One region of the Vallitalea longa genome, then DNA from elsewhere that is predicted to be linked to it. Evidence: riboswitches for the same ligand, from Rfam matches in the RefSeq annotation. Region 1 holds a riboswitch; each other region holds the start of a gene.
What was found. A riboswitch is a leader RNA that binds a small molecule or an ion and turns the genes downstream of it on or off. The one in region 1 is predicted to bind lysine.
Positions count from the first base shown of each region.

Region 1 (4,300 bases):
TATCTTTGGATAAAGCATTATGGTTAAGTTCAACCACTTCGTCTTTTCCAGCGAAAATAATTGAGTGTTCACCTACGATTGTACCACCTCTTACGGAATGGATACCAATTTCTTTTGAATCCCTTTTAGCTTTTACTATAGTTCTATCATAAGTATAGGAGTATTCGTTGTTAAGTGATTCATTAATAGAATCTGCAAAGGCTAGTGCAGTACCACTAGGAGCGTCTATTTTTTGGTTATGATGCTTTTCTATGATTTCAATGTCAAAGTTTGCTGCAGTAAGTGTTTTAGCAGCTTTTTTCACTAGGTTCAATAGAAGATTAACCCCTAATGACATATTTGCTGATAATAGAATGGCAATTTCTTTACTAGCTTCATTAACTATATTAAGTTGTTCATCGTTAAGACCGGTTGTACATAATACGACTGGTAATTTTTTTGATTTAGCATAGTCGATTAATGAAGGTACAGCTTTTGCAGTAGAAAAATCAATTATAACGTCGCCTTCAACATCAATACTGTTCATATCAGTAAAAACAGGATATGGGTTAGCAATGTTATCATTGACATCAATACCTGCAACTATAACTGCATCTTTATCATCTTCAACTATTCTAGAAATTACCTGTCCCATTTTCCCATTACAACCATGCATTATAATTCTAGTCATTATATAACTCCTTTCATTTTTGAAACCGTTTTTTACGTTTGTTTTGTACACATTAAATCTATACAAATATTTATAGCTAGAATATATTATGTGTTATTTGCTAAGAAGTAATGCTCTACGTAGTATAATAAAAACCACTGAATACTGAATCAAAATGTATTCAGTGGTTTTTTTTTTAGATAGTTATTCCAAGATCGTCTATTGCTTTTTTAACTCTTAAGAAGTTAGCTGGTTCCATTTCTGTTAATGGTAAACGACATGGACCAGATGGTAATCCTAGATAATTCATAGCTGCTTTTACTGGAATTGGATTAACTTCACAGAAAAGTGCTTTTACTAATTCATGTATTCTAAGCTGTATTTCTAGACTGCCTTTAACATCCCCAGCTAAGAATTTTGCAACTAGATCATGAGTTTCTCTAGGCATGATATTAGCAACAACGGAGATAACTCCTTTACCACCAAGAGAGAGTAGAGGAACTATTTGGTCGTCGTTTCCAGAATAAAGGTCAAGATTACCTTCGCATTTGTGAACTAAATTAGTAATGTGACCGATATTGCCACTAGCTTCTTTTATACCTACGATGTTATCTACTTTTGATAATGCATATGCAGTATCAACATCAATATTGAGACCTGTTCTTGAAGGTACATTATATAGGATAACAGGAATATCAACACTGTTAGCGATAGAGCTAAAATGTTGAATTAAGCCTTTTTGGGTTGTTTTATTATAATAAGGTGTTACTTGTAATAATCCATCAGCTCCTAGTTTTTGAGCTTGTTTGGAAAGTTCTATACCATGTTTTGTATCATTGCTTCCAGTTCCAGCGATAACAGGAACCCTTTTATTGGTTCTGTCAATAGCTACTTTTATACACTCAAGGTGTTCTTCATCATTAAGAGTAGAAGATTCACCAGTTGTACCACATATCACAATACAATCGGTTTTGTTTTCTATTTGAAAATCAATCAGTTTTTCTAATCCTTCATAATTAACACTCATATCATCATTAAATGGTGTTATTATTGCTACACCAGCACCTGTAAAAATAGACATCAGATAACCTCCTCAGATTATATATTATTTTTGTTATATCTTCTTAGTATTACACTATAGTAAAAATCTTTATTGGTTACAATAGAATTTTTCTATTTAAAATCTTTTTTATGACTAAGTATAAGTTAGTCACTGCATATTTATTTAGTTGCTTTCAGTTCTACTTTAGTATATCTGTTTTTAATAAAAACATCAATATAAGGTAAGCAAATATTTTCAGATTTCATATAGATTTAATTTTTATAATTATCAAACCTCCCATTTCAAATATCTGTTTATTATATTATATTGTTATAATAACAAATAATTGAAAGTATTGTTTAATATTTCATTAGTAAGTGGAGGGAAATGTTGGATTTTAATATAGAATAATAAAAAACAGTCGGCTTTGTGTGCCGACTGTGAGAATTAATATTAAATGTCACAAGTAGCACCCCATATATCAATTAATATATGACAGTTATATAGTTATTCACTATATACCCAGACAGAAAACAGACAGGTATTTTCTTCTTCGGCATCTTACCCTTTCAATGATTATCACATTTGCCTGAACAAATCAAATTATCTACTGATGTAAAATGCTCCTCTACTATACTAAACTATTAAATTTTCATATATAATATCACTAATATATCAGTTTGTCAAATATGACTATATCAATTTTTGAAGAATCTTGTTGCTTCTTTCAATAAATGTAGTCATAGCTTCTGGTGATAGCTGTTTATGGCTAATCATAGCTAAATCATAGATTTGTTGACAGAACATATCAGTGTTTTCGGTATCTTTATTCTCAAGAATATATTTTACCAACTTATTTTTCTTATTAAGAAGAAGGCTTTCATTACTTGGCATTGAAGCAGCATCCATTCCGAACATTCCGTACATCTTACTCATATCCTGCATTCTTCTTGATTCTTCAGGTAGAATGATCATAGCTGAAATTTCTTCATCCTTAAGATTTTCAATGTTAACTGTTAAGTTCTCATTGCTAAGTGATTTTCTGAAGATGCCTTGAACTTCTTCTTGAAGTTTTTTGTTATCCTCTTCACTTGAATCATCTTCATCTTTTAGGTTATCTGTAAGGTCAGCATCGATTCTTACGAATTTAGTATCTTTTTCTTTCATTTCAACATGTGATATGAAAGGTTGATCAATAGTCGTATTCATTATGACAGCTTCCATATCATTATCTTTAAACATTTTGATATATTGAGCTTGTAGTGTTTCATCTGTTACATAATAAACCTTGTTTTCATGTTTATCTTTATTTCTATCAAGATATTCTTGTAGTGTTACGTAATCTCCAGTTGTAGTCTTATACAATATGATTCCGTTTGTCTTGTCAAAGAATTTATCGTCTTTCAAGCAACCGAACTTGATAAATGGATGTATATCATCCCAGAATTTTTCAAAAGACTCTTTTTCTTTTTTATATAGTGAATTGAGTTTGTCAGCTACTTTCTTAGTAATGTATGAAGAAATTTTCTTGACGAAACCATCATTTTGTAAGAAACTTCTTGATACGTTAAGTGGTAGGTCTGGACAATCTAAAATACCTTTTAATAACAGTAAGAATTCAGGAATAACTTCCTTGATATTGTCAGCAACGAATACTTGGTTATTATATAATTTGATTTGACCTTCCATTGTTTCAAACTGATTTCCGATTTTTGGGAAATAAAGTATTCCTTTTAAGTTGAATGGATAGTCCATGTTAAGGTGAATCCAGAATAAAGGTTCTTTGAAATCCATAAAAGTCTTTCTATAGAATTCTTTATATTCTTCATCTGTACATTCATTAGGTTTTTTTAGATATAAAGGTGTAGTGTCATTTAATGGTTTTGGTTCTTCTGGTTCTTTTACTTCACCTTTTTCGTCTTCATTTTCATTTTTAGGTTCTTCCTTATTAGGATTGATCAGATATATCTCTATAGGCATTAGTGAACAGTATTTTTCAATTGTAGTTCTGACTGTGTATTCATTCAAGAAGTCTTTACCGTCTTCACCTATGTTAAGTGTAATCTTAGTTCCTCTTTCGGTACGGTCACTATCACTCATTTCATATTCATTACCACCGTCACTTACCCATTTAACAGCTTTTGATCCTTCTTTATATGAAAGAGTATCAATAGTAACTTTTTTGGCTACCATGAAAGCAGAATAGAAACCAAGTCCGAAATGACCTATGATCTGGTCTTCGTTAGCTTTATCTTTATATTTATTCATAAAGTCTTCAGCACCGGAGAAAGCGATTTGATTAATATATTGTTTTACTTCTTCGTCTGTCATACCAATACCATTATCAATAAAAGTCAGAGTTTCCTCTTTATCGTCAACAATAACCTCAATCTTGAATTCATTATCTTCAGGCAGAGATGCTTCTCCCATTGCGTCTAATTTTTTTAGTTTAGTTATAGCATCGCATCCATTGGAGATAAGTTCCCTTACAAATATATCATGATCAGAATATAACCATTTTTTTATTATTGGAAAAATATTTTCACTATGGATGGAAAGATTCCCTTTTTCAGTACTCATTTTAACTCCTCCTAACAATTTTTCATAAG
Region 1 is NZ_BRLB01000001.1:375,094-379,393, reverse strand. Features, by position in the region: gene dapB (4-hydroxy-tetrahydrodipicolinate reductase) at 1-670, opposite strand, end outside; gene dapA (4-hydroxy-tetrahydrodipicolinate synthase) at 846-1,730, opposite strand; lysine riboswitch at 2,151-2,330, opposite strand; gene htpG (molecular chaperone HtpG) at 2,385-4,271, opposite strand.

Region 2 (4,300 bases), on a different contig from region 1:
TCGTAAAAGTTGAATTAGAAGGTTCTTGTAAAGGATGTCCTTTTTCACAATTGACTGTTAAAAACTTCATTGAAAAAACATTAAAAGAACAAATTCCAGAAGTAAAAGAAGTTGTATCTGTTAATTAATCCAACAAAAGACTGTACAACGATTGATAATTAAAAGTATTGTATCTATAAACCTTAGATAATTTTCTAAGGTTTATTTTGGATTGGAAAAAATTTTAGACATGTCATACTAATTTGTGGTAATATAATTAGTAGAGCATACCAAAACAAATGATAGGAGGGTAAACATGCAGTATAATCCGTCATTACCAGTTTATATTCAAATAAAAGAAGATATAATAAAAAAAATACGAATGGGTATTTGGAAAGAAAATGAAAAAATACCCTCGGAATTAAAATTGATGGAAGAATATCACGCAGGAAGAGGAACAGTCAGAGAGGCTATCAAGTTAATAATTGACGAAGGATATCTATATATCAAAAAGGGCATAGGAACATTTGTAGCTCAGAGGGAAGTCGGAATCTCTATTGAACCATTTGTAAGTTTGACTTATTTTATTAAAATGCGTGGATTGAATATAAATACTAGGATATTAGAAAAAAAAGAAGTAATAATAAATAAAGAGTTAGCTGAAGAAACAAGTATAAAAGAAAATACCAAGTGTCTGTTTGTAAAAAGGCTTAGAATGATGGACCAACGTCCTATTGGACTTGAAATATTTCATTTTGTCTACGGAGAAGAAAACTTTTTTAAAGACTTCAATTTTGAAAATGGGATATCTCATTATTTATTTGAGGATCTGAAAGTATCTGTAACCAAGTTGAACATGGATTTAGAGATTGTCAAAGCTTCTGGAGAAGAAAAAGAATTATTGCAATTGAGTGATGATAGTAAAATGATGATTTCTAATAGAGTCGTATATGTTAATAAAGAAAAAGATATTCTCTACCATCTCAAATTCTATTGTGGTGAGCAATTAAGCAAAATAGGAATGGATAACTTTGTGTAAATAGAACTTTGCAGAATAAAAGTAATCCAATTTTATTCTGCAAAGTTTGTAATAAATATAAATTATTATCATTCATTAATTATAGTCTAACTTTTTGGAGGTATTCCGTAATATCCTGTTGTGGAATCTCTGAAGAAATCAGTTTTTATAGGTCTAAAAGTAAATAAGGTAATTGCTATAAACAGGAATAAGAAGATATAAAAACCTATCATATTTTTACATTTACTCTTTCTAGTACATCTCAATAGGAAATAGCTGACTAACTGTCCTGCAAAAGCTCCAACAAAAAACGAAATAAAATGAAGTGCCATAGGATTATCATTGAATATCAATTCATATAAGAAAATAATCAGGTAAGTTGTTACAATAAAAACAATTACTGAAATGGCTTTAGCGAAAACAAAATTGTTTACGTCATGTTTAATGAAAAAATATTCAATAATGCTTACTATGATTACTGGATAGAACATTATCTTGATATGCTCCCATTGACTTTCGTTAACGGGACTGAATAAACCTATGAATGTACATTCTGTCCATTCATACAAAAAATGAAATAAACTTCCAATAAGTATGATTGCTACTGCTGAAATAATCTCAGCTATTATAACTTTCTTACGGTCGTTCATAAAAAACACCACCTTCATATGTCTATAGTATATGTCAATTACATTAAAAAAATAGTTCTAATTAATAAAAAATTAATAAAAAACTTGATTTTGTTTTATTTAAATTACCAATTAATAAAAAATAATTTTAATTACTAAAAGTGTTATGAGAATAATTGAATATTAAAATAGAAGATGATAATATAAAAACATAACCCTAAGTCTTCTAAAAACAATAATAGAAATTAGAACATTGTACTTATTGATAGTCTGATAACATATTAAAATGACCTTTTATTAACTATATCTCATTATATTTATCTATGTAAATATAGTAATATATACAAACACAACTGAATATGAATTGAATATGATTATTATATAGATAGTGGTATAACGATCTATATAAATATTATATAAAACATGAATAGAGGCGCGAAGGAGAGGGTAATCTTTAATTGTCAAGGAGAAGAACCTCTAATATTAAAGACGAATGGATCCTTTGCCGAAAGAGTATGTTTGTTCTTGAACTTATTCTTGGTGATAATGTTAATCCCTTATCACTGCCATAAAGGATGATTAGTATATCCTGTGTTTATGGAGAGCTATTTATGTATTGAAAATAAGATTTCATTACATAAATAGCTTTTTTAATGAAAAAGCACTGAAATCTTATTTTCAGTGCTTTTCTTGCGTTATCAGATGAGAATTAGGGTGAAATCACTAGAAAGGAGTGGATATTTTATTTAGGGTTAAAACTTAACTGTTAGTTAAGTAAAGAAAGGAGTTAAGGTATATGAAATCATTAATCAGAATCAGAATGAGTACTCATGATGCTCACTACGGTGGAAATTTAGTTGATGGTGCCAAGATTTTACAGCTTTTCGGTGATGTGGCAACAGAACTATTAATTAAAAATGACGGAGACGAAGGATTATTTAAGGCGTACGATAATATTGAATTCATGGCTCCTGTGTATGCTGGTGACTATATAGAATGTGAAGGACAGATTACAGGATTTGGTAAAACTTCTAGAAAAATGGTATTCGAAGCTAGAAAGGTCATAAGACAAAGACCAGATATCAATGATTCAGCAGCTGAGATTATGGAAGAATCTGTGATTGTTTGTAAAGCAAGTGGAACATGTGTCGTTCCTAAGGATAAACAAAGAAAGTAGGTAGTGGTTATGGAGAAATTAATAATTACAGCAGCTATTTGTGGAGCAGAAGTAACTAAGGAACATAATCCTAATGTGCCATACACTGTAGAAGAGATTGTAGAAGAAGCTTATAATGCTTACAAAGCAGGTGCAAGTATCATTCACTTACATGTAAGAGAAGATGATGGTACTCCTACACAAGATAAAAATAGATTCGAAAAATGCATTAACGGGATAAAAGAAAGATGTAAAGACGTTATCATTCAACCATCCACTGGTGGGGCAGTAGGTATGACTAATGATGAAAGATTGCAACCTATTTATCTTAATCCTGAAATGGCTACTCTTGATTGTGGTACTTGCAATTTTGGTGGGGACGAGATTTTTATAAATACTGAAAACACTATAATAGAGTTTGCTAACAGAATGAATGAACTTGGTATAAAACCTGAAATAGAGGTCTTCGATAAAGGAATGGTAGATATGGCTGTCAGGTTACATAGAAAAGGCTATATCAAAGCACCGCTTCATTTCAACTTTGTTTTGGGAGTAAACGGAGGTATAACTGCTACACCTAGAGACTTGATTTATCTTGTGAACAGTATTCCAGTAGGTTCAACATATACTGTAACAGGTATTGGAAGAAATGAGTTCAACATGGCTGTCATGGGTATCATTATGGGCGGACACGTTAGAGTAGGTTATGAAGACAATATCTATATGAGTAAAGGTGTTTTAGCTAAATCTAATGGGGAACTTGTTGAGAGAGTCGTAAGATTGGCTAAAGAACTAGGTAGAGAAATAGCAAGTCCAGATGAAGCAAGAAAAATATTGAATATCTAGATTGATATATTTTGGAGAAGGTATATGAATCAATAAATTAAGAGAAGGTGAAAAGGTGAATAAACTAGTCAGTGAAAACCAAATAAAGCCTTTATTAAAAAATGGGTTAGTCATTATGATAGGAGGTTTTTTGGGGTGCGGAACTCCTGAGAAGATTATCGACTTGATAATTGAATCAGGAATCAAGGATTTGACTATCATTGGTAATGATACTAGTTATGAAGATAAAGGAATAGGAAGACTTATTGTTAATAGACAGGTAAAAAAAGTCATAACTTCACATATAGGTACTAATCCTGTAACAGGACAATTAATGAATAGTGGTGAATTAGAAGTAGAATTATCACCACAAGGAACTCTTATAGAAAGAATAAGAGCAGGTGGTTATGGTCTAGGTGGAGTACTTACTCCTACTGGGGTTGGAACATTGGTTGAAGAAGGGAAAAAAGTTCTTGATATAGATGAAAAAGAATATTTACTTGAAATGCCTATCAGAGCAGATATGGCTCTTGTGCGTGGAAGCATTGTTGATACATTTGGCAATACCATATACAAAGGTACAACAAGGAATTTTAATCCAATGATAGCTATGGCAGCTGATACAGTTATTGTAGAAGCTGAAGAATTAGTTAAGCCAGGCGAGCTTGACAAAGAAAGTATTATAACACCGGG
Region 2 is NZ_BRLB01000003.1:140,858-145,157, forward strand. Features, by position in the region: gene QMG30_RS08610 (NifU family protein) at 1-128, shown strand, start outside; gene QMG30_RS08615 (GntR family transcriptional regulator) at 296-1,018, shown strand; gene QMG30_RS08620 (DUF6512 family protein) at 1,105-1,647, opposite strand; lysine riboswitch at 2,047-2,242, shown strand; gene kal (3-aminobutyryl-CoA ammonia lyase) at 2,423-2,803, shown strand; gene kce (3-keto-5-aminohexanoate cleavage enzyme) at 2,813-3,628, shown strand; gene QMG30_RS08635 (3-oxoacid CoA-transferase subunit A) at 3,684-4,300, shown strand, end outside.
Region 2: another riboswitch for lysine. It lies ahead of kal (3-aminobutyryl-CoA ammonia lyase); the one in region 1 lies ahead of dapA (4-hydroxy-tetrahydrodipicolinate synthase).

Region 3 (4,300 bases), on a different contig from region 1:
TTCTAGTGGCTATTATCCAATTAATGATTTTGATAATCAATTAGACAGAATCGAACAAGTTATATATAAATATAATAAGCCATTCTTTTTTGCTGAGACTGGATGTCCTAGCAGAAAGGGTTCTTCTTATGAACCAAATAATTGGAAGCTTGTTGGCGATGTGGATTTACAAGAACAGGAAGAATATTATAGAGTATTATTTGATAAAACAAAGCTAAGAAAATGGATAAATGGTTTTGGACTATGGGACTGGAGTACGTTATTATATAAAGAGGAAGAAGCAGTACTTGATGATGGATATAATGTTTTTGGAAAACCTGCTGAAAAAGTTATCAAGGAGAATTATTCACTTTGATTTATGTAAAAACTATTAATTAAACAAAAATACTTAGACAGTAATCTATCTAAGTATTTTTCCCTTTATATTCAACCATATTATTTTATAATATTTTGAAAGATATTAATTAGTAATCGGTTTAGATATCTTTTTTATGATATATATGAATATTATAAATTCTACTATTATTACTACATAGCTTATTAATAAACTTTCTGTCAATCCATATGTTATGAAGGCTATAAAAGATATTAGCCCAGAAATTAATGCATATGGTAGTTGCGATGTGAAATGTGCATCAAGCTTTGCTTGAGCACCTGTGGCTGACAGGACAGTTGTATCACTAATAGGTGAACAATGATCTCCTAAAATAGCACCACTTAAGACAGCGGCCATAGCAGGTAACATAAGTGCAGGACTGCTTACAGCTAATATTTTACCAGCAATAGGTAATAATAGACCGAACGTTCCCCAGCTGGTACCAGTCATAAATGCAATGAAACCTCCAATTAAAAACATGATAGGTATCAATAAACTAGGATTTATTTGTGACTTGACTATCCAGTCAGCTAGATATTGACCAGTATTAAGTTTATCAATAACTTCAACTAATGTCCAAGCGGTTATTAAAATGATTGAGGCAGGAAGCATTGAGCCTATTCCTGTTTTAGCGGCACGTAGAAGATGTTTGAAAGAGACTTCTCTAGTAGATACAGCAAATATAATAGCTATAACTGTAGTTATAACAGAACCCCTAAATAATGGAAGAGTAATATCAACAGTAAGCATTTTGCTAATGTCCCAATTTGCATCGTAGAGCATCCCGCCTAGAATTAAAACGATTAATGAAATGATCGTAATTATTAATGCCCACTTTGAGCCTTTATTAGTTACGGGTTTTACATGGGATATGTTTTCGGCTGATTGAGAGCAACTTATGTCATTATTTTTCTCTGCATTTATTTCATAAGTTTTCATTTTTCCTATATTAATATTGAACTTAATAACTATGAATACCATAATAAGTGCAACAATCGCATAGAACTGCATAGGAATCATCTGCCAGTAAGCCCCAGTCCCTGTAGTTACTGTATAATTTTCATTTTTGAAAACGTCAGTAAGAATACCGATTATATATGCTCCCCATGTTGATATAGGTAATAAAATAACAACAGGAGCACTTGTTGAGTCGATGATATAGGATAGTTTAGCACGACTGATACTGTAACGGTCTGTGATAGGTTTAGATACTTCACCTATAACTAGAGCATTAAAGTAGTCATCAATAAAAATTACAATTCCTAATAACCATGCAACAATTTGAGCTGCTTTTTTATTTTTTATTTTTGATACAGCAAAATCAGCAAAAGCTTTTGTAGAGTTAGTTATTGTTAATAATGTGGTTATAATACCAAGTAACAATAAAAATCCAACAATGGGCATATGCCATGAAAAATCAGTTATGATATCCCAAATAGTTGTACCTATGTATGAAATACTTTCTAGTACATTAAAACTATGTGCAATCAGTGAACCAATGAGTATACCTACTGATAGTGACATAATAACTTTTTTAGTTATAATAACTAAAATAATCATTATTAATGCTGGTACTAAACTTAATAATAGTTCCATAGAATCCTCCTAATAATTTTATAAAAAAGTGCAACAATTAAAAAGACAATAGTCAACACTATTGTCTGAAATATATCTTATTCAATAGCGCCTTCACTACATTAAGTAGCGAGAGTGATAAGTCTATTAAACTTAACTCCAACATTATCTTCTGGTAAAAAAATAATGCTTCGGCAGATCATCCTTTCATCATATATCATAGCTTACCTAGCTCAATATGAGTACTATTAATCACTGCGCCTCTATTATACGTATTCTATTGTCAGTATTGAATTATACAGGAGTACGAAGTACTGTGTCAAGTGATAATTATGGTTTTGTATTAATTTATAGTAGAAATATATTACAATATTAAAATTGTTTTATTTTTTAGTATTTTCTTTATTTTCTATATCATATATTTTTATTAATTCATTGACTGCATCATCTATATTGCCAGAATCAATTTCATAATCAAATGTACCGTAATATTTCTTCCATTTTTTATACATAGGATCATAATAATTATCCAGAAGAAGCCCTACAAAATCATATAGATTATTATCATTGAGGTATTCTTTCATAGTATTAAAGTCATTATTTGACATATATGGTTTTATGGAGTCCAAAGAATTATTAATGAAGGAAAGATTATCTTTAACAGAACCACTATTGTTCATATAATCATCTAGCAGCCTTTTTATCCGTATATCTTTGTCTAAATTAACAAGAACGTGAATCCCTGTCTTTATGTGATTGATAGCGAAAGAGGGAACAATTCGTTTACCTATCTTAGTACTTTCTGCTTCAACGAACACAAGCGAATCTTTGAAACATATAGTCTTATCGTAAACATTAGCTTCAAAAACTTTTTGTGGAGGTTGTTCCCCAAGACCTACTCCTCCAAAAGCAGAACCACGGTGATTAGCTAATCCTTCAAGATCAAGGACTGGCATTTCTTTCTTTTCTAGAGCTTTCAATAATAGAGTTTTGCCACATCCTGTATAACCATGTAATACTATATAGGGTGATGGGATTTTAGTTCTTTTTTCAAACTCTTTCAATACGTAAGTTCTGTATGCTTTGTATCCGCCTTCTAATTGGTAAGCAGGTAAGTTCATCAGAGACATAACTGTAGCTATAGATTTGCTTCTAAGGCCACCTCTCCAGCAAAAAATAATTATCTTACTATAACCTTTTCCTATTTGTTTGATTTTTTTATAGATTTCAGGTAATTTGTGAGAAGCTATTTCGAATCCTTCTTCTTTGGCAGTCAATTTATTTACATTAACATAAGTATCTCCAAGATAAGCTCTTTCATCATTATTGAATATGGGTATATTGATAGCTCCAGGTATAGTTCCTTCTTCATATTCTTTAGTGGTTCTTACATCTATAAATATAACTCTATCCATATTTAAGCATTTATCAATAGATATGGTTTCCATTGTGATTTCCTCTTTTCGAAAGATTATTGTTTGCGCCTATAAAAACATTGATTAGTAATAATGTCTATATTATAATAAGGTGTATAATTTATTAAAATTTCTTTTACACTATAGTATACAGTAATATTATAATAAATTTCAATGATAAATATATAAAATTAATTGGTATATTTATATTATTTAACTTTTATATCAAAGGGCTTAATACATTTATACTAATAAAAAAGGATATGAGAATTTATATTACATATGATGTGTTTGCATAACATATCAATCTATACTATAATTTAAGCATTCAATTGAAAAATTAAAATAACAAATTATTTGCTATATATCAGGAGGGCGTAAAATGAATGTCTACGAAAAATCACTAAAACTACATGAAGAAAAAAAAGGTAAGATTGAAATTAATTCAAAAGTACAAGTTACTAATAAAGAAGAATTAAGTCTTGCATATTCACCAGGTGTTGCTGAGCCTTGCAGAAAGATTGTAGAGGATGAAAAGAATATATATAAATATACATCCAAAGGTAATATGGTAGCAGTTATCACTGATGGTTCAGCAGTTCTTGGTTTGGGTAATATTGGACCGAAAGCTGCATTACCTGTTATGGAAGGAAAATCAATTCTTTTTAAGAATTTCGCTAATGTGGATTCTTTCCCATTATGTCTTGATACTCAAGATACTAATGAGATAATTAATATATGTAAAAATCTGGCACCTTCTCTTGGAGGTATCAATCTTGAGGATATATCAGCACCAAGATGTGTTGAAATCGAAAGAAGATTAAAAGAAGAACTTGATATTCCTGTATTCCATGATGATCAACATGGTACAGCAATTATTGTGACAGCTGCGTTACTGAATGCTTGCAAATTGACTAAGAAAGATCCAAAAGAA
Region 3 is NZ_BRLB01000006.1:202,673-206,972, forward strand. Features, by position in the region: gene QMG30_RS12340 (glycoside hydrolase family 113) at 1-355, shown strand, start outside; gene QMG30_RS12345 (Na+/H+ antiporter NhaC family protein) at 461-1,972, opposite strand; lysine riboswitch at 2,050-2,225, opposite strand; gene mnmH (tRNA 2-selenouridine(34) synthase MnmH) at 2,335-3,399, opposite strand; gene QMG30_RS12355 (NAD(P)-dependent malic enzyme) at 3,749-4,300, shown strand, end outside.
Region 3: another riboswitch for lysine. It lies ahead of QMG30_RS12345 (Na+/H+ antiporter NhaC family protein); the one in region 1 lies ahead of dapA (4-hydroxy-tetrahydrodipicolinate synthase).